DNA from 3 places in the Mesorhizobium sp. DxT genome. Region 1 is predicted to be linked to each of the others. Evidence: predicted binding sites of a transcription regulator. Region 1 holds the regulator's gene; each other region holds the start of a gene.
What was found. Region 1 encodes LexA, which represses DNA repair genes until DNA is damaged. Its sites were predicted from a motif close to TGTTCNNNNTGTGTTCNG; they were not measured.
Positions count from the first base shown of each region.

Region 2: a site for LexA is predicted at 1,577-1,594, ahead of ACVJNE_RS13525 (PA0069 family radical SAM protein). Genes of this name have one in related genera too.
Region 3: a site for LexA is predicted at 3,528-3,545, ahead of ACVJNE_RS03800 (putative DNA modification/repair radical SAM protein). Genes of this name have one in related genera too.

Region 1 covers NZ_JBZFLJ010000005.1:51,359-57,793, reverse strand. Annotated here, with positions in the region: gene ACVJNE_RS11065 (ComEC/Rec2 family competence protein) at 1-1,780, shown strand, start outside; gene lexA (transcriptional repressor LexA) at 2,440-3,156, opposite strand; gene ACVJNE_RS11055 (molybdopterin molybdotransferase MoeA) at 3,479-4,690, opposite strand; gene moaC (cyclic pyranopterin monophosphate synthase MoaC) at 4,692-5,174, opposite strand; gene trpC (indole-3-glycerol phosphate synthase TrpC) at 5,179-5,994, opposite strand; gene trpD (anthranilate phosphoribosyltransferase) at 5,991-6,435, opposite strand, start outside.
Region 2 covers NZ_JBZFLJ010000006.1:207,431-213,865, forward strand. Annotated here, with positions in the region: gene ACVJNE_RS13510 (4-(cytidine 5'-diphospho)-2-C-methyl-D-erythritol kinase) at 1-473, shown strand, start outside; gene moaB (molybdenum cofactor biosynthesis protein B) at 463-1,011, shown strand; gene ACVJNE_RS13520 (glycosyltransferase) at 1,008-1,520, opposite strand; gene ACVJNE_RS13525 (PA0069 family radical SAM protein) at 1,656-2,810, shown strand; gene rnhB (ribonuclease HII) at 3,085-3,735, shown strand; gene ACVJNE_RS13535 (F0F1 ATP synthase subunit B) at 4,003-4,482, opposite strand; gene ACVJNE_RS13540 (F0F1 ATP synthase subunit B) at 4,487-5,068, opposite strand; gene ACVJNE_RS13545 (F0F1 ATP synthase subunit C) at 5,132-5,359, opposite strand; gene ACVJNE_RS13550 (F0F1 ATP synthase subunit A) at 5,434-6,183, opposite strand; gene ACVJNE_RS13555 (AtpZ/AtpI family protein) at 6,232-6,435, opposite strand, start outside.
Region 3 covers NZ_JBZFLJ010000001.1:801,588-808,022, forward strand. Annotated here, with positions in the region: gene ACVJNE_RS03780 (MarR family winged helix-turn-helix transcriptional regulator) at 10-486, opposite strand; gene ACVJNE_RS03785 (creatininase family protein) at 585-1,358, shown strand; gene ACVJNE_RS03790 (CobW family GTP-binding protein) at 1,432-2,469, shown strand; gene ACVJNE_RS03795 (WD40 repeat domain-containing protein) at 2,469-3,443, shown strand; gene ACVJNE_RS03800 (putative DNA modification/repair radical SAM protein) at 3,547-4,782, shown strand; gene ACVJNE_RS03805 (UdgX family uracil-DNA binding protein) at 4,785-6,224, shown strand; gene ACVJNE_RS03810 (glycerate kinase type-2 family protein) at 6,251-6,435, opposite strand, start outside.

The DNA of each region.
Region 1 (6,435 bases):
GGCACCGACCGAGCCAGGACTTGGCGGCCTGCTTCTGACCACTGGTCTGCTCGTGGCCCTGTCACTCGCGCTCGCAAACCGGCCTGGACTACGGATGGCGTCTCTCGCGGTGTTGATCACGCTCACAGGCGTTCTTGCCGCGAAATTCGAGACATGGCGGGCCAGCACGCAGATGCTCGGCTCCGAGATTTCAACGCGCCTGACCGGCCGCGTCGTCCGCATCGAGCAGCAGGCATCGGGCCGCATCCGCCTGACGCTCGATGTCATCGCGACCGAGCGGCCGGCGCTTCGGTATGCGCCGGATCGCGTTCGTGCAACCGCCCGCGAAGTGCCGGAAACATTGCGGCCTGGAGATGCCGTGCAAGGTCTCGTCCGGCTGATGCCTGCTTCCGGGCCAGTCCGCCCGCAGAGCTATGACTTTGCCTTCAACAGCTACTTTGACGGTATCGGCGCGGTCGGCTTTTTCCTCAGAAATCCGGAGCTCGTGGAAACGGCAGACAAACCCGGGTTGATGACTGCCGCCGCCGCATGGGTGGAGGGCTGGCGTACACGCATGGCGCAGGACATCGCGGCCAGCATCGGCGGCCCTGAGGGCGCTATCGCGGCCGCCCTGATTACCGGTATCCGCGCAGGCATACCGGAACAGATGAACGAGGCGCTCCGCGTAGTCGGGCTCTATCACGTCATCTCCATCTCCGGCCTGCATATGGCCTTGGTGGCCGGGACTGTGATGTTCGGCTTGCGCACCGCCTTTGCGCTTGCACCGGGCTTTTCCTCGCGACAGCCGGCGAAGAAATATGCCGCCTTCGGCGCGCTCGCCGCGACGGCGGCCTACCTCGTCATTTCGGGCGCAGGCATTGCAGCGCAGCGCAGCTTCACCATGCTTGCGGTGATGCTGCTTGCCGTCATGGTCGACCGCGCGGCGCTCACGATGCGCAACCTTGCCATATCGGCCGTCATCATCCTGCTGATCGCCCCGCATGAGGTGATGGGGCCGAGCTTCCACATGTCGTTTGCTGCAACCGCCGCGCTCGTGGCGGCCTACGCGGCCTGGGCCTCGTACCGCGAAAGGCGGACGCCGCGCCGACAGGCGTCAAAGTACGGTCCCGTGCGGCTGGCCTTCACAACGGGCATGAAATACGTCTCGGGACTGTCGCTGACGTCAGTCGTTGCCGGTCTCGCGACGGCGCTTTTCACAGCATGGCATTTCCAGCAGGTCTCGCCGCTCGGCCTCGTCGCCAACCTTGCGGCCATGCCATTCGTTTCCGCCATCGTCATGCCGGCAGCGGTTTTCGCATGCCTGTTGATGCCCTTCGGCCTGGAAGGGCCGGCGTTGTACGCGATGGGGATGGGCATATCCGCGATGAATTCGATAGCCCTGTGGCTCGCGGAGCGATCGGCATTCGATGCCACCGGGGCGATCCCGCTTTCGGCGGTGCTTGTACTGACAGCGGCATTGGCGATCATGACCATGGCCGGCAGCGCACTACGCTGGGCAGCACTTCCGATGCTCGTCGCCGGCGCGTTGCTGATCGCGACACGCCAGCTGCCTCACGTCTACGTCTCCGAGGACGCGCGGCTTGTTGCGGTCGATCTCGGTGACGGCAGACTCGCCGTAAACCGCCAACGACCAAGCACCTTCACCTTCCAGAACTGGCAGCGGGCTGCGAATGCGGGCGATGTTGCACGGCCTGTGGAAGGTGACGCCGGGCCGCCTCGGCCACCCCGGCCGATGATCAGGGTGCGTTGCCATTCCAGTGCCGGGAAGGGCTTTGCGTAGCGCGCCATGGCGGCGGCGGCATAGTCGTTCACGCCGACGGCGAACGAACGGCTTCGACTGCGTGTTCTTATGCGAGCCTCATCGTCATCGACGACGCAACGGCGAACAGTCCCTGTCGCGGCAGCAGCGTCACCGTCATCACCAAGCGCGATTTGGCCCGCCGCGGGAGCGCCGAGATCGTTTTCGAGAAAGACATCGCCGGCGAAACACGCGGAACCGAAGCAAGCAGTGGCACAGACGCCGGTGTCAGGAATCGCACTTCCGCGAGACCGGCTTTTTACCCAAACATTCGTTTCGCGATCCGCGAACCCTATCGGCCCTGGCACGCGCACCGGCAGTATTCGCGTGAGGCGAGGGGACTTCCACCCTGGCAGAAATCGCAAGGTGAGTAACAGCCAGCCGGCTGCCGCGATGCCTTTGCAGCGAAAGCACTGATCGGTGCGTCCTTCGAGGCTCGCGGAGCCTGTCCTCGGGCTCGCCGAAGGCAAGACCCGGGGGCTCGCACCCCCAGCATGAGGGAGGGTCTGCATCGCTCGGGAATCCTGCTGCCCGACGGGCTATTCCTTGACGTGCATCGAGCCCAATAGGTTGGATTCGATCAATCCACCCCTCATGCTCATGCTCATCCTCAGTCGAGCATGACCTTGTCTAATGGCCGATCAATAACGCCGGATGAGCCCGACGAGCCTACCTTGTACCTTCACGCGATCAGGGCCGAAGATGCGGGTTTCGTAGGCGGGGTTGGCAGCCTCCAGCGCGATCGAGGCGCCCTTGCGGCGGAACCGCTTGAGGGTTGCTTCCTCATCGTCGACGAGAGCCACCACGATGTCGCCGGGATTGGCGGTCTGGCCGTCGCGGATGATGACGGTGTCGCCGTCGAAGATGCCCGCCTCGATCATCGAGTCACCCTTGACCTCGAGCGCGTAGTGCTCGCCGCCCGAAAGCATTTCCGGCGGAACGCTGATCGAGTGCGTCTTGTGCTGGATCGCCTCGATCGGCACGCCGGCGGCAATCCGGCCCATCACCGGAATGGCAACGGCCGCACCGGCATCATCGTCATTGCTGGCAGACTGGATGCGCGAGGGTTCCGGCGCCCGGCCAAGGCTGCCTTGAATGACGCTGGGCGAGAACTTTTTGGCCGCATTGAGCCCCGGCGCGATCGAGTCTGGCAGCCGCAGCACTTCCAGCGCACGTGCCCTGTTGGGCAGGCGTCGAATGAAGCCGCGCTCCTCGAGCGCAGTAATCAGGCGGTGGATACCGGACTTGGAAGCGAGGTCGAGCGCCTCCTTCATCTCGTCGAAGGAAGGGGGAATGCCAGTTTCTTTCAGCCTTTCATGGATGAAGAGAAGCAGTTCGTGTTGCTTGCGCGTCAGCATTCTGTTGCCCCTTTTGGGAATCAGTCCATAAACAAAACCAGAACAAACACTATCTGTTCCAGTTGTGTTCCGCAACGGCTTAAATTATCGTGAATGCGTAGGAGGCTCCGAGACAGTGGCGCGGGAAAAAATGACTGTAGAGCTCGAGCGGCTGGTTTGAAGCCAGGCTGGGCGCGATCTACATCTGCGCCGCTCCGACAAGGAGCTTGCTGCTGCAATCGAGCGGTTGAAGGACATCCAGTCCAGAACCGACCGGATGGGTCACATTGCGGCGACCGGCCACGATCTTCGTCTCGTTGAACGCGACTAGAAAGCCGCTCGCTCAGCGCAGCATCAGCACGCGGCAGACATCTCCAGCCTCCGAAGCGGCCACGTTCGGTTCGCGGATGATGAGCGCGTTGGCGTGCGCCAGTGTCGTCAGCATCGAGGAATCCTGCACGGCGAACGGCCTTGCAACGAGGCGCCCGTCCTCATGCGTCGCTGCCGCGCGGACATAATCCTGCCGGTGATCATTGGCCTTCATGGCTTCGCCAAGGACGGCTTCCCTCATGTCGGCAACATGTGGGCGGCCGCCAAGGTTCGCGAGCAGCGGTTTCAGGAACAGATGCGCGCAGACAAGGCTTGAAACCGGATTTCCCGGCAAGCCAAGAACGCGGGTTTCTCCCAGCCTGCCGAACATCAGCGGCTTGCCGGGGCGCATGGCGATCTTCCAGAAGTCGAGCGCCATGCCTTCGCCAGTAAGCACCTCGCGGACGAGGTCGTGGTCGCCGACTGAGGCGCCCCCGAGCGTCACGATGACATCAGCACCGGCCGAGAGTGCGTCACGGACGCGCGCGGCAAGCATACCGCGATCGTCAGGTGCGATGCCCAGGTCGAGCACCCGAGCACGTGCGTCGCGCGCCAGCGCCGCGACCCCGTAGCCGTTCGATGCGATGATCTGGTCGGGCCCGGGTTCCGAACCGGGCGGCAGCAGCTCGCTGCCCGTCGCCAGGATCGCCACCAGCGGTGCGCGCACTACAGACAGGAGCGGGTGGTTGCCGGCTGCTGCGAGCGACAGCGCTGCCGCGTCGAGCACCCGGCCTTTGGCCAAAAGGACGTCGCCGGCCCGGAAATCGAGCCCGGCAGCCCTTACGTGACGGCCAGGGGTGACCGCTTCTCTGGCGCGGACGGTTCGCCCGTCTTCGTCCGGCTCGGCATCTTCCTGAAGCAGAACCGCATCCGCGCCTTCGGGGACAGGCGCGCCTGTGAAGATGCGTACGGCCTGGCCGGCGCCGACCGCGCCATCGAAGCGCTTGCCGGCTATCGATTGACCGATAACCTTCAAAGCAGTGGACGGGTCGGTGGTGTCCGCCGCGCGCACGGCATAACCATCCATCGCCGAAGCGGGGAAGGGAGGCTGCGTCCGCCGTGCCTCGACTGCAGCGGCCAGAACACGCCCCGCGGCCTCACCAATCGTGATATCTTCGTGAGGCAGGGCCGTCACATCGTCGAGCAGCCGGCGCAGCGCTTCGTCAACCGGCAGCAGGCCAGCCATGTCAGACGTCCTGCAGCCGGTAATCGCCGGACTTGCCGCCGGACTTTTCCACCACACGGATGTCGGAAATTATCATGGCACGGTCGGCTGCCTTGGCCATGTCGTAGATCGTCAGGCAGGCGACGGAAGCCGCCGTCAGCGCTTCCATTTCAACGCCGGTCTTGCCGGTAACGCGGGCGAGCGCCGTGACGCGCAGACCGGGCAGGTTCTCGTCGGGCTCGATCTCGACCGAAACCTTGGTGAGCAGGAGCGGGTGGCAGAGCGGAATCAGCTCGTGCGTCCGCTTGGCTGCCATGATGCCGGCAATGCGGGCCGTGCCGAGCACGTCCCCCTTCTTGGCATCGCCGGCGAGGATCGTGGCCAGCGTCGCGGGCTGCATCTTCACCGCGCCTTGCGCGATCGCAGTGCGCTGCGTCTCTTGCTTGCCGCCGACATCGACCATGTTGGCCTCGCCGGATGCACCGAGATGCGTAAGGCGGCTCACGGCGTCAGCCTGCGAGCCGTTGCGAGCTGAGCCCGAGCAGGGACCGCGTCGCGCCGGCAACATCGACCTGCCGCATCAGGCTTTCGCCGACGAGGAAGGTGGAGATGCCGGAGCGAGCCAGGCGCGCGCAGTCGGCATTGGTGAAGATGCCGCTCTCGCCGACGATGAGCTTGTCTTCGGGGATGCGCGCCGCCAGCCGCTCCGAGGTTTCGAGGCTTACCTCGAAGGTGCGCAGGTTGCGGTTGTTGATGCCAACCAGCGGCGAGGACAGGTGCCTGAGCGCGCGATCCAGTTCCGCCTCGTCATGCACCTCGACGAGCACGTCCATGCCGATTGCATGGGCCTCATCCTCGAGTGCTTTCGCTTCATCGTCGGACAGGCTCGCCATGATGACGAGGATCGCGTCGGCACCCCAGCTCCGCGCCTCGTGAACCTGATAGGTCTCGAACATGAAATCCTTGCGCAGCGCGGGCAGGGCGGTTGCGGCGCGCGCCTCGGTCAGGAATTCGGGCGCGCCCTGGAACGATGGCCGATCCGTCAGCACCGACAGACAGGCGGCACCTCCTTGCTCGTAGGCGTGCGCAAGCGCGGGCGGATCGAAGTCGGCACGGATGAGCCCCTTCGAGGGGCTCGCCTTCTTGATCTCGGCGATCAGCGCGAACTGCCCGGCTTTGTGCTTGGCCTCAAGCGCCTTGCGAAAGCCGCGCGGCGGGGTCTGGTCGGCCGCCCGCGCCTTGACCTCGGCAAGGGGAAGCGCGGCCTCGGCAGCAGCGATCTCCTCGCGCTTGTAGGCCTCGATCTTGCGCAGAATATCGGTCATGCCGCACCTGCCCGGTTGGAAACGTGCACCAGCAGCTCCAGCGCGGAGGCCGCCGACCCGTTATCGATTGAGCGGGTGGCAAGCTCCATGCCCTCGTCTAGCGTCCGGGCCTTGCCGGCCACGACAAGCGCGCCTGCCGCATTCAGGAGGGAGATGTCGCGATAAGCACCCTTGTCGCCGGCAAGCACGCCGCGAAGCGCCCTGGCGTTGTGAGCCGCATCGGCGCCCTTCAGGTCCTCGGGCTTGACGCGTGCCAGGCCGACCTCCTCGGGCTGGATCTCGAACGTACGGATCTTGCCGTTCTCCAGCGCCGCAACCATCGTCGTGCCTGCCGTCGTCATTTCGTCCAGCCCGTCGCCATGCACCACCCAGACAGCTTCCGAACCCTGTGCCTTGAGCACTTCGGCGATTGGCTCCACCCATTGCGGGGCAAACACACCG
Region 2 (6,435 bases), on a different contig from region 1:
TGCCGCTTGGCGCGGATCTGCCGATGTGCCTTCACGCGCGACCATTGATGGCGCGCGGGATCGGAGAAGAGATCGAGCCGGTCGAGAGCTTTGCACCGCTTCATATGGTGCTGGCCAACCCCGGCATCGCGGTGTCCACGCCGGCAATATTCCGCGCGCTTGCCAGCCGCGACAACCCGCCTCTGCCGGTGCTGCCAGGACCGCAGGCATTGCCTGCGTGGCTTGCGGACACACGCAACGACTTGGAAACACCGGCTCAAGCGCTAGCGCCGGAGATTGGCGAGGTGCTGTCGGCGCTCACCGCCAACGGCGCGGCGCTGGCGCGCATGTCAGGCTCCGGGGCAACCTGTTTCGGCCTGTTCAACTCGCCCGCCGAGGCAGAGGTCGCCGCATCCGCCATCGCCGCACGGTACCCTGCATGGTACGTCACGGCGACGCGAACGATCGAAAGGGCTCGAGCAGATGCCACTTGACGAGAACAGACCTTTCCTGCCCGTCGGCATCGCCGTGCTCACCGTCTCGGACACCCGAACGCTGCAGGACGACAAATCCGGGCAAACACTGGTCGAGCGGATCGAAATCGCCGGCCATCGGCTCGCGGCGCGCGAGATAGTGCAGGACGACGTCGAAGCGATCCGGTCCGTCGTGCGTGGCTGGGCGAAGGACGATGCTGTCGACGTGATCATCACCACAGGCGGCACCGGCTTCACCGGCCGCGACGTGACGCCGGAAGCGCTGGAGCCGATTTTCGAGAAGCGCATGGACGGCTTCTCCGAAGTGTTCCACCGCATCTCATACGACAAGATCGGCACGTCCACGATCCAGTCGCGGGCGACTGGCGGCGTGGTGGATGCCACCTTCGTCTTCGTTTTGCCCGGCTCGCCGGGAGCGTGCCGCGACGCCTGGGACCATATTCTTAAGGCGCAGCTCGACTACCGCCACATGCCATGCAACTTCGTGGAGATCATGCCGCGGCTGGACGAACACCTGAAGCGCGGCGGAGAAAGTTAGGCTGTCTTTGCGGAAGGCGGCGCGGGAAGAATCTCCGCGCCCAGCCTGCGTGCCGATACCGACCGAGCGATCGCCAAACCGTCAGCTCGAGCCAGCGATAGCGCCTGGCGCTTGGTTATCATCAGCCCGTCTGCCAGCGGTCGACGACCGGCGAAGACGCGGGCGAGGAAGGGCTGCCTGTACTGGCGCGCGCGCGTGAAGCGGGCAGCGCCGGTGGTGCCTTCCGCATGGCTCAGAACGGCATCGATCCACCCCTCCAAGAGCCGTGCACCCGGCTCCAGGATCAGTATCCACTCGCTGCGCGCCTGCCTGATGCACGAAAGCACGTCGGCACCTGCCAGATAGTTGCAACCTGCATGATCGGCGACGGTGTGGGTGCGGTCGGACGAGCCTCGGTCGCAAACGATCACCTCCCGGACAACGCCTTCGACGGCACCGCCAACGAGCGAGGCGAGCGTGCGCGCCAGCGCATCTTCATGATTCCGCGTCTCGATCAGTACGGACAGCATACAACCCGCATAGCCGAAAGCGCAGGCTAACGCCAGTGCTGCACTGCAACAGAAAAAGTTCTTGCTTTGTTCCGTTCGCGCAAATAGGAATAGTTTCATCACGAACAGGCGAGTCGTTCGCCAACGGAGCCAGACATGGAACCGATCAGACAAGCGGATATGGCAGCCTTCGCAGGCGGCGGCGCGGCCGCGGCGAACGCGCTGGTGGACGATAGCGGGCTCCGCGTCGGCTTCGACAGGCGGCGCGGCCGCGCGGCCAGCGTCAATCCTTCCGGCCGCTACGAGCCGCTGACGCGGCATGTCTTCGACGACGGGTGGAACAGCCTCGAGGAATTGCCTCCGTTCAAGACCGAAGTTCAGGTCGAGAAGCCGCGCAATATTATCACCCGCAACACGTCGCCGGACATCTCATTCGACCGTTCGATCAATCCCTATCGCGGCTGCGAGCATGGCTGCGTCTATTGCTTCGCGCGGCCGACCCACGCTTTCATGGGATTGTCGCCGGGGCTGGACTTCGAGGCGAAGCTGTTTGCCAAGCCGGACGCTGCCCGGTTGCTGGAGCGGGAACTGGCGAAACCCGGCTATGAGCCCCGAACGATCGCGATCGGCACCAACACCGACCCCTACCAGCCGATCGAGAAACAGTGGCGCATCATGCGCGAAATTCTCGAAGTGCTGGAGGCGCATAACCATCCTGTCGGCATTGTCACCAAGTCGGCCTTGGTGACGCGCGATGCGGACATTCTCGGGCGCATGGCCGAGAAGGGGTTGGCCAAGGTGGCGCTTTCGATCACCACGCTCGACCGCAAGCTGGCACGGATGATGGAGCCGCGTGCGGCCACGCCACCGAAGCGGCTGGAGGCTCTGCGCACGCTGGCAGATGCGGGGGTGCCGGTCTCGGTGATGATCGGCCCTGTGATCCCGGCGCTGAACGATCAGGAGATCGAACGTATCCTTGATTCCGCTCAGGCGGCCGGTGCGCGCGAGGCGGGTTACATCATCCTGCGTCTGCCGCTGGAGGTGTCGCCGATCTTCAAGGACTGGCTGCTGCGGCATTATCCCGACCGCTATCGCCACGTGATCTCGCTGATACGCTCGATGCGCGGCGGCAAGGATTACGACGCCGAGTGGGGCAAGCGCATGAAGGGGGCCGGCCCCTATGCATGGCAGATCGGCCGGCGCTTCGAAATCGCGGCAAAGCGGCTGGAACTCAATGTTGAGAAGAGACGGCTGCGGACCGACCTGTTCAAGCCGCCGGCCCAGGCGGGCGAGCAGTTGATGCTGCTCTAGTAATCATGGGCAGCGTCGGTGATGTCCAGCGTCGCCCGCGCAAGCGAATTCCGTCCAGCCTGCCCCGTCCCCTGGCACCCGACGGAGCCTTCCCGCCCCGCCCCATCCGGCGGGAAGGACTGGAGAACCGGAGCCCCGCGAGCATCGCCGCAACGTGCCTCGCCCGCGCTCCGGTTCTCCGCTTTTCTTTTGCCCGACGACAAGTGGATACGTTCGCTGTGGAATGGTTCGCTGCTTGCACCGGGGCCTCAGCCGGTGCAAGCATCGACAGGCTATGCCACGACCACAGCCCGATTCTCCGCTTCTGTTCGACCTGCCCGTGCGACCGGATTTCTCGCTGGAGAGGGAGGCCCTGCGCGATAGCCGCTGGCCCGTGGCCGGCACCGACGAGGCCGGCCGGGGGCCTCTCGCAGGCCCGGTGGTTGCGGCCGCCGTCGTCCTCGATCCTGAGAACATTCCGGATGGGCTGGACGATTCGAAACGGATGGATGCAGCAGCACGCGAAGGCGTGTTCACCGAAATCCTCACTCGTGCGAAGGCGGTCTCGTTTTCGGCCGTATGCGCGGGTTCCATCGACAGCGGCGATATCCGCAAGGCAAGCCTGGAAGCCATGCGCCGGTCAGTGGCCACGCTTACGGTGAAGCCGTTGCTGGTGCTTGCGGACGGCCGGGACGTTCCACCCGGGCTCCCCTGTCTCGGTCGCGCGGTCGTCAAGGGTGACCAGCGCTCGCAGTCGATCGCGGCCGCCTCGATCGTCGCCAAGGTCATGCGCGACCGGATGATGGCGCGCGCCGGAGCCTGTGACGTGCGCTACGGTTTCGAGCTCCATATGGGCTACGCGACGGTCCGCCATCGCACCGCGATCCTGGAACACGGGCCGGTAACACGGCTGCACAGGCTGTCCTTCGCGCCGTTCCGCACATAAAGAGCAGTTGCCTAAAAAGCCTGTTTGCCGTCATGCGTGCTTCGAGGCTCGCCTTGCTCGCACCTCAGGATGAGGACGGTTGTGCACCGCTCGGCAATGTTGCGGGCTTGAGGGGCGCTTCTTTGACGTCCATCGAGCCGACCGTGGGAGAATTTGATCAACCCACCTCCCTCATCCTGAGGTGCGAGCAAGCGAGTCTCGAAGGACGCACCATAACAAAAGGCCGCCCGGAGGCGACCTTTAGAATGTTCGAACCGGTAGAACCGATCAGTTCAGCTTCGCCTTGACGTCGTCAAGCGTCGACTTGAAAAGCGCGGCGTCAGCACGGGCATCGACCTTGTCTGCGAGCAGCTTGCCGGCAGCCTCGATGGCGATATCCACTGCGCTGCTGCGCACCTCGTTGACTGCGTCACGCTCGGCCTGAGCGATCTTCTGCTCCGCGAGCGCCGTACGCCGCACCACATAGTCTTCGGTTTTCTGCTTGGCTTCAGAAACCAGAAGCTCGGCCTCGCGCTTGGCGGCGGCGACGATATCGCCCGCTTCCTGCTCGGCTTCCTTACGCTTGCGCTGGTATTCGGCCAGCAGTTGCTGGGCCTCCTCGCGCAGGCGACGCGCTTCCTCAAGGTCGTTGCGAATACGTTCGGCGCGCGCGTCGAGCGACTTCGAGATCATCCCCGGTATACGCAGATAGGCCATAAGCGCGAGGAAGATAAGCAGAGCGGCTGTGGCCCAGAATGTAGCATCCATGGTCCTACCTCCTCGAAGCCTTGACCGCCGATGAAACCGCAGCCTTGTCGATCGTGGTGCCGACAAGCTCCTTGACGATCAGGCCGGTGGTTTCCTCGGCGATCTGGCCGACGTCGCGCATGGCGGCGTCCTTGATCAGCGCGATGCGTGCCTCGGCTTCCGAAAGCTTGGAATCCAGCGCTGCCTCAACCTGCCTGCGTTCTGCCTCGGCTTCCGCCTTGGCGCCCTCGCGGGCTTCCTGGCCAATCGCATTCGCCTTGGACTTGGCGTCGGCAAGCTCCTGCTCGTAGGCAGCAAGGGCAGCGTCCGCCTCTTCCTTCAACTTGGCGGCCTGGTCGAGATCCTGCGCGATGCGATCGCTGCGCACCTCGAGGATGCCGCCGATGCGCGGCAGAACCACCTTCTGCAGGAACAGGTAGAACAGACCGAAGGTAATCGCCAGCCAGAGAAGCTGCGACGGATATGTGGAAGAATCGAATGGCGGGAACGAACCGCCGCCAGCGCCGTGGTCGACGCCCACTTCGGATTGCGTCTCGCCGTGCGCTTCCGTTTCCGATTCCTGCGCGAATGCAGGCGCCACGAACATGGGCTACCCCTGTCTAGAGAGTGGCCGGCCGCACAAGGCGGCCGACAATATACGGCTTCGGTCTTAGACTGCGAACAGCAGCAGCAGCGCGACCAGCAGCGAGAAGATGCCGAGCGCTTCCGTCACCGCGAAGCCGAAGATCAGGCGGCCGAACTGGCCGTCAGCAGCCGAAGGATTGCGCAGGGCGCCGGCGAGGTAGTTGCCGAAGATGTGGCCGAGACCAATGCCCGCGCCGCCCATGCCAAGGCAGGCAATACCGGCGCCGATGAACTTTGCTGCTTCCGCTTCCATGGTAGAACTCCTTCAATGGAACTTTGAGATTGATGCGGTTTCGAAGTTGGCGGGAGAGCCCGCCGGTGAACGGGTCAGTGCGACGGGTGTAGCGCGTCGTTGAGATACATGCAGGTCAGCACTGCGAAAACGTAGGCCTGCAGGAACGACACCAGGAACTCGAGGCCGGTCAGCGCAATGGTCATGAGCAGCGGCAGAATTGCGCCACCGATGCCAAGCGCGCCCAGCGAACCCAGCGAGACGACGAAGCCGGCGAAAACCTTGAGCGTGATGTGACCAGCCAGCATGTTGGCGAAAAGACGCACCGAAAGGCTGATCGGACGCGACAGGAACGAGATCACCTCGATCAGCACCACCAGCGGCACGAGAATGGCCGGAACACCTTCGGGCACGAAGAGACCGAGGAACTTGAGCCCGTGCTTCCAGAAGCCGTAGATGACGACGGTGCCCATCACCAGCATCGCAAGCGCGAAGGTGACGATGATGTGGCTGGTGACGGTAAAGAAGTAGGGGAACATGCCCAGCAGGTTTGCCACCAGCACGAACATGAACAGCGAAAACACCAGCGGGAAGAACTTCATGCCGTGCGTGCCGGCAGCGTCGCGCAGCATGTTGGCGACGAATTCGTAGGACATCTCCGAAACCGACTGCAGACGGCTGGGAACCAGACCGCGGCTGGAGGTCGTCAGATAAAGAAACGCGCCTGCGGTCGCCACGGTGGCGACCATGAACAGCGACGAGTTGGTGAACGAGAAATCGAGCCCACCGATTTCGATCGGAATCAGTTTCGAGATCTGAAACTGGTGAATTGGATCGTTGGCCAACCTGGACCCCCTCGATGCGTCACGCGCGCCACGCGGCGCAATTCAATCTCAATTGGGCCGTCCGGCGCCATTCCGCGCCTTTCCCGGCCCTCCCTCGGCGACCATGCCCACTGAACGCAGGACATTAAGCACGCCAGCGGCAAACCCCAGAAGCAGGAAGATGATGAGACCCCATGGCGACGTACCCGCCACGCGATCGATCAGCCATCCCAGGCCCGCCCCCACCGCTATCCCAGCGATGAACTCGCTCGA
Region 3 (6,435 bases), on a different contig from region 1:
CCAGGCCTACTATTCGTCGGCGTCGTCAGCTTCCTCGTGATCTTCCGCAACGATCGCGCCGTTGGACAGGTTGGCTTCGATGCGGCCGAGCAGCTTGACCAGAGCCTTCTGCTCTTTCTTGTCGAGACCCTTGAGTGCCTGCTTCTCCGTCTTGCGCACTGCCTTCTCGATCGCGCGGATCGCGCCGCGACCATCTTCTGTCAGGAAGACGTTGGCCTGGCGCGCATCGGTCTCCGAAGCGCGCTTTTCCACATAGCCCTGGGTCTGGAGGCGGTTGATCGTCTTGGTCACCGTGGGTGGTCGCACGCCGAGCTTTATAGCCAGTTGACCCGGCGTCTGGCCGTCCTCGCGATCCAGCGCAATCATGATCTGGTCCTGGCCGGCGTAAAAGCCGTGCGACAGGAGACGCGCCGCCAGCGCTGTGCGTGAAAGCCGCGCCGCCGAATGAAGCTGCGCCATCGCAGCCGCCTTGCCAGGTTTAGCCATCGACGTTTTCCCCTCGCTTTCGCATTGCCTGAGGGCCGCGGGACACGCTAGCCTGACCTCAACGCGACGAAGCCATGGCATAGCCACATAACAGAAACATGACAGCCAGCGAAACAAATCGTGCCGGCGTTCGATCCATAGCCGTGCTGCCGCTTGGCGCCACGGAACAACACGGCCCGCACCTGCCCTTCGAGACCGACACCATCATCGCCGAGGGCGTGGCCACGCGCGTCGCGAGCCTGCTGCCAGCGGGCGTGGAAGTGCACTTCCTGCCCGTCGAGCCAGTCGGCTATTCGATAGAACACCTGGATGTCGCCGGCACCCGGACGTTGACATTCGACGAAGCAGTAAGGCGATGGATCGGCATAGGCGAGGCGTGCCACCGGCAGGGCTGTCGCCGCTTCGTCATGCTCAACGCCCATGGCGGCAACTCCCCGCTGATGACGATCGTCGCAACCGAACTGCGCGTACGGTTCAACATGCTGGCGGTAGCGACGAGCTGGACGCGTTTCGGCTGTCCACCAGACCTGGTTTCGCCGGAAGAAAAAGCGCTCGGCATCCATGGCGGCTTCATCGAGACCAGCGTCATGCTGGCGTTGCGTCCCGACCTGGTCGACATGAGCAAGGCGCGCAATTTCACGTCCATGCAGGCAGTCTATGAGCGGGAGTTTTCGCATCTTCGCGCCTATGGCCCCCACGCCTTTGGCTGGAAGATGAGCGATCTGTCGCCGGATGGCGTCGTCGGCAACGCCGCCGCGGCTAATGCCGAGGCCGGCGAGATGATCCTCGATCATGCCGCGAAAGGCATTATCGAATTGCTGGAGGATGTCGCACGCTTCGACCTGCGGATCCTGGGTTCGAACCCCGCATAATCCCCGGTGCAATCCGGTCGCCGACGTCCTATATGGACGCCACGACCCTTCATTCCTTGCGCGAGAGGCATCCATGGCGCAGACACAGACCCAAATTCCGGTGACAGTTCTCACCGGCTATCTCGGCTCCGGCAAGACGACCCTGCTCAACCGCATCCTCACGGAAGATCACGGCAAGCGTTACGCCGTCATCGTCAACGAGTTCGGCGAGATCGGCATCGACAACGACCTGATCGTGGAATCCGACGAGGAAATCTACGAGATGAACAATGGCTGCATCTGCTGCACGGTGCGCGGCGACCTGATCCGCACCGTCGAGGGCCTGATGCGCCGTCCGGGCCGCTTCGATGCGATCCTGGTCGAGACGACCGGTCTCGCCGATCCCGCGCCGGTCGCGCAGACCTTCTTCATGGACGACGACGTGCGGTCCAAGACCAAGCTCGACGCCGTCGTCGCGCTTGTGGACGCCAAGCACTTGCCGCTGCGCCTGAAGGATTCAAAAGAGGCGGAAGACCAGATCGCGTTCGCCGATGTCGTGGTGCTCAACAAGACCGACCTCGTCACCGAGGACGAGTTGCGCGACGTCGAAGCCGCCGTGCGCGCCATCAACCCGTCGGCGAAGATCCACAAGACCGAGCGCTCGGGCGTTGCGCTGAACGAAGTGCTCGACCGCGGCGCGTTCGATCTGTCGCGGGCACTCGACAACGACCCGCATTTCCTGGACGCGCACGATCATGACCACGATCACGAATGCGGGCCTGATTGCGATCACGATCACGGCCATCATCACCATCACGGCGTTTCGCCGATCCACGATGTCGGCGTGACCTCGATCTCGCTGCGCGGCGGCGAAATGGACCCGAAGAAGTTCTTCCCGTGGCTGGAGAAGACCACCCAGATGGACGGACCGAACATCCTGCGGCTCAAGGGCATCATCGCGCTCAAGGACGACCCGGACCGTTATGTGGTGCAGGGCGTTCACATGATCCTCGAAGGCGACCATCAGCGCGCCTGGAAGGATGACGAACGGCATGAGAGCCGGCTGGTTTTCATCGGCCGCGAACTCGACGGCGAACGCCTCAAGCGCACCTTCGAGGCGTGCCAGGCCTGATGCCCACAGTCGCTCCTCTCGACCTCGACGGCCATTGCGTCGCCGCCTGCTGGCTCGCCGGCATTCCCCATTTCGCGCTCGCAGACGGTGTTGTCCACCGGCTCGACAACGGCCACAAATGGGTGGAAGCGCATGACGGTTTGCTGGCCGCGGCACCCGACGCCGATGGCAAGCGGCTTGTAACCGGCGGCGAGGACGGCAAGGTCCTCGACATCGGCGCCGACGGCTCGATCGAGCAGGTCGCCGAGATCGGTCGCAAGTGGATGACGAGCGTTGCGACCGGCCCACGCGGTGCCGTTGCCTTTGCCAGCGGCAAGACGGCAGGGGTGAAATTGCCTGACGGCAAGCTCAAGGAACTGGTCCATCCGCGCAGCGTCGAAGGGCTGGCCTTCGCCCCGAAGGGCATGCGCATCGCGGTCGCCCGCTACAATGGTGCCACGCTGCACTTTCCGGCGGCAGACGGCAAGCCGACGGAGCTCGAATGGGCCGGCGCCCATACCGGCGTCACCTTCTCGCCCGACGGCAATTTCCTCGTCACCACCATGCAGGAGAACGCGCTCCATGGCTGGAAGCTGGCCGACGGCAAGCACATGCGCATGGCAGGCTACCCTTCCAAGGTGAAGTCGCTGTCGTGGAGCGCCAAGGGCCGCTGGCTGGCGAGTTCGGGCGCGCCCGCAGCCGTGGTGTGGCCGTTCCTCACGAAGGACGGCCCTATCGGCAAGGCGCCGGTGGAATTGGGCACGCGCGGCGACGCCATGGTCACGGCAGTGTCGTTCCACCCGACCGACGAGATCGTGGCAATCGGCTATGCCGACGGCATGGTGCTTGCCGGCCGCGTCGCCGACCAGAAGGAAGTGCTGCTGCGCCGCGCTGGCAATGGCGCGGTGACATCCATGGCGTGGGATGCCGAAGGACGTCGGATCGCCTTCGGCACCGAAACGGGTGACTGCGGCGTCATCGACGTGGCGGGCTGATTATTCCACCGAGCAGGCGATTTGGCCGGTGAAACGCGCTGGCGATTGCGCAACTACGTCAAAGTGAATAGACGCGAGCCGTGCCGGAACATATCATGAACATATGCCCAAGCTCTCGACACGCGAAAAACTCGCCATTCTCGCCGATGCAGCCAAGTACGATGCGTCCTGCGCCTCTTCCGGTGCGGCGGGCCGCAATTCGCTCAAGACGAAGGGCATCGGCTCGACGGAAGGCAGCGGCATCTGCCATTCCTACGCGCCGGACGGGCGCTGCATCTCGCTGCTGAAGATACTTCTGACGAATTTCTGCATCTATGACTGCGCCTATTGCGTGAATCGCTCGTCGTCGAATGTGAAGCGGGCACGGTTCACGGTCGACGAGGTCGTCAATCTCACGCTGGATTTCTACAAGCGCAACTATATCGAAGGGCTTTTCCTGTCCTCCGGCGTGATCCGTTCACCCGACGAGACGATGGCCGAAATGGTGGAGATCGCACGCCGCCTGCGCATCGATCACGCTTACCAGGGATACATCCATCTCAAGACCATTCCCGAGGCGAGCGATGAGCTGGTCGAGCAGGCAGGCGTTTATGCCGACCGGCTGTCCATCAACGTAGAACTGCCGACCGACGCCGGTGTCCAGCAGCTCGCGCCGCAGAAGAAGCCGGAGACAATCCGCGTTTCGATGGCGCGTCTGCGCTCGAGGATCGACGAGCGGTCAGAGCCGACGATGCGCACGAAGAAGCGCGCCCGCTTCGTGCCCGGCGGTCAGTCCACGCAAATGATCGTCGGTGCGGATGCCACGACCGATGCCGACATCCTCTCCACCTCGGCGCGGCTCTATGCGGGCTACCGGCTTCGCCGCGTCTACTATTCGGCGTTCAGCCCGATACCGGATTCGTCGGCCGTCCTGCCGCTGGTGAAGCCGCCGCTGATGCGCGAGCACCGGCTTTATCAGGCCGATTGGTTGATGCGGTTCTATGGCTTCGAGCGTCAGGAGATAACCGCCGGTCGAGCCGATGGCATGCTCGACCTCGAAGTCGATCCCAAGCTGGCATGGGCCCTGGCCAACCGGCAAATGTTCCCACTCGACGTGAACCGGGCGCCGCGTGAACTGCTGCTGCGCGTACCAGGCCTGGGCGCGAAGGTGGTGGACAGGATGCTCGCCGTGCGCCGCCATCAACGGCTTCGCATCGAAGACCTGGGACGCCTGTGCGCATCCATCGCCAAGGTGCGCCCCTTCATCGTCGCCGACGGCTGGTCGCCGCGCTCGCTGCCCGACGAGGAAAACCTGCGTGCCCGGCTGACACCGCCCGCACGACAGCTCAGCCTGTTCTGACCATGCGCTTCACGGTCACTCTGTCAGGCGAAACCGATTTCAACGGCTGGCGCGATGCCGCCCGCGCACTGGCGTTGAACGATGTGAAGGCCGACGACATCGGCTGGCGAACCGGCGAGGACCAGGACCTTTTCGCCAACCCAACGCCCCTGCCCGCCACGCCGGAAGGCGCGACCATGAATGTGCCTCGCGCATTCATCGAGAAGGCGCAGGCCGTCATCTGCCATTCCGACCCGCGCCGCTTCGCGCTGCTCTATCGCCTGCTCTTGGCAATGCGAACGACCCCGCATCTGATGAAGATCGCATCCGAGCCCGACGTCATGGCGCTGCGCGATCTGGAAAAATCGGTACGCCGCGACATCCACAAGATGCGCGCTTTCGTGCGCTTCGTCCGCGTGAGCGACGGCGATGACGAACGGTTCGTCGCGTGGTTCGAGCCCGACCATTACATCGTCGAGCGCAACGCAGCGTTCTTCGTCCGGCGTTTTGCCGGAATGCATTGGACGATCCTCACGCCGCACAGCTCGGTAGAATGGGACGGTGAGCGGCTTTCTTTCGGCGCAGGCGCCACGAAAGCGGATGCGCCGGAGGAAGACGCATCCGACGCGCTCTGGAAAACCTACTTCGCCAACATCTTCAATCCTGCCCGACTGAAGGTGAAGGCGATGCAGGCCGAGATGCCCAAGAAATACTGGCGGAACCTTCCGGAGGCCTCGCTCATTCCGGATTTGATCAAGGGCGCCGAAAGTGCCGCCCGCGACATGCTGGAAAGGATGCCGACCATGCCGGCTCCGCATCATGCAAAGATTCAGGAGCGCCTTTGGAGCGCGTCGCCCGAAGCGCCGCCAGACGATGCAAAATCGCTCGGCGAGCTGCGTCACCAAGCCGAAGGGTGCCGCCGGTGTCCGCTCTGGCAGGACGCCACCCAGACGGTGTTCGGCGAGGGGCCGGAGAACGCCCGCATCGTCTTCGTCGGCGAACAGCCCGGTGACCAGGAGGACATAGCAGGCAAGCCCTTCGTGGGCCCGGCCGGCAAAGTGTTCGACGAGGTGATCGAGGAGGCCGGAATCGAAAGGCAGAAGCTTTACGTCACCAACGCCATCAAGCATTTCAAATTCGAGCCGCGCGGCAAGCGCCGGATCCACCAGAAACCCAATGCCGGCGAGGTGAAGGCCTGTCGCTGGTGGCTCGATCACGAACTGGGATTCATCAAGCCCGACCTCGCCGTCGCCATGGGCGCGACCGCGGCTCAATCGCTTCTGGGCAAGGCCGTTCCCGTCACGAAAATGCGTGGCACGATCGTCACGCGAGATGATGGCCTTCGCATTTTTCTGACCATTCACCCGTCCTTCATCCTGCGCATCCCCGAGGCAGCGGAAGCGCAGGCCGAGCGCGAGAGATTTCTGGCGGACATGCGGCAGGTGAAGCAATTGGCGGGTTGATCCCCCTTGGCGGGCGAAAGCCGCCCTCAGACGACCAGGATCGCCCGTAGGTCGTTGACGTTGGTGCCGGTCGGCCCAGGCGCGAACAGATCGCCAACAGCGTCGAACGCCGTCCATGCATCATTGCAACCTAGAGCTTGTTTGGGGTCGATTCCCGCAGCGCGGATTCGCGCCGCGCTCCTGAAATCCGCGAAAGCGCCCGCATTGTCTT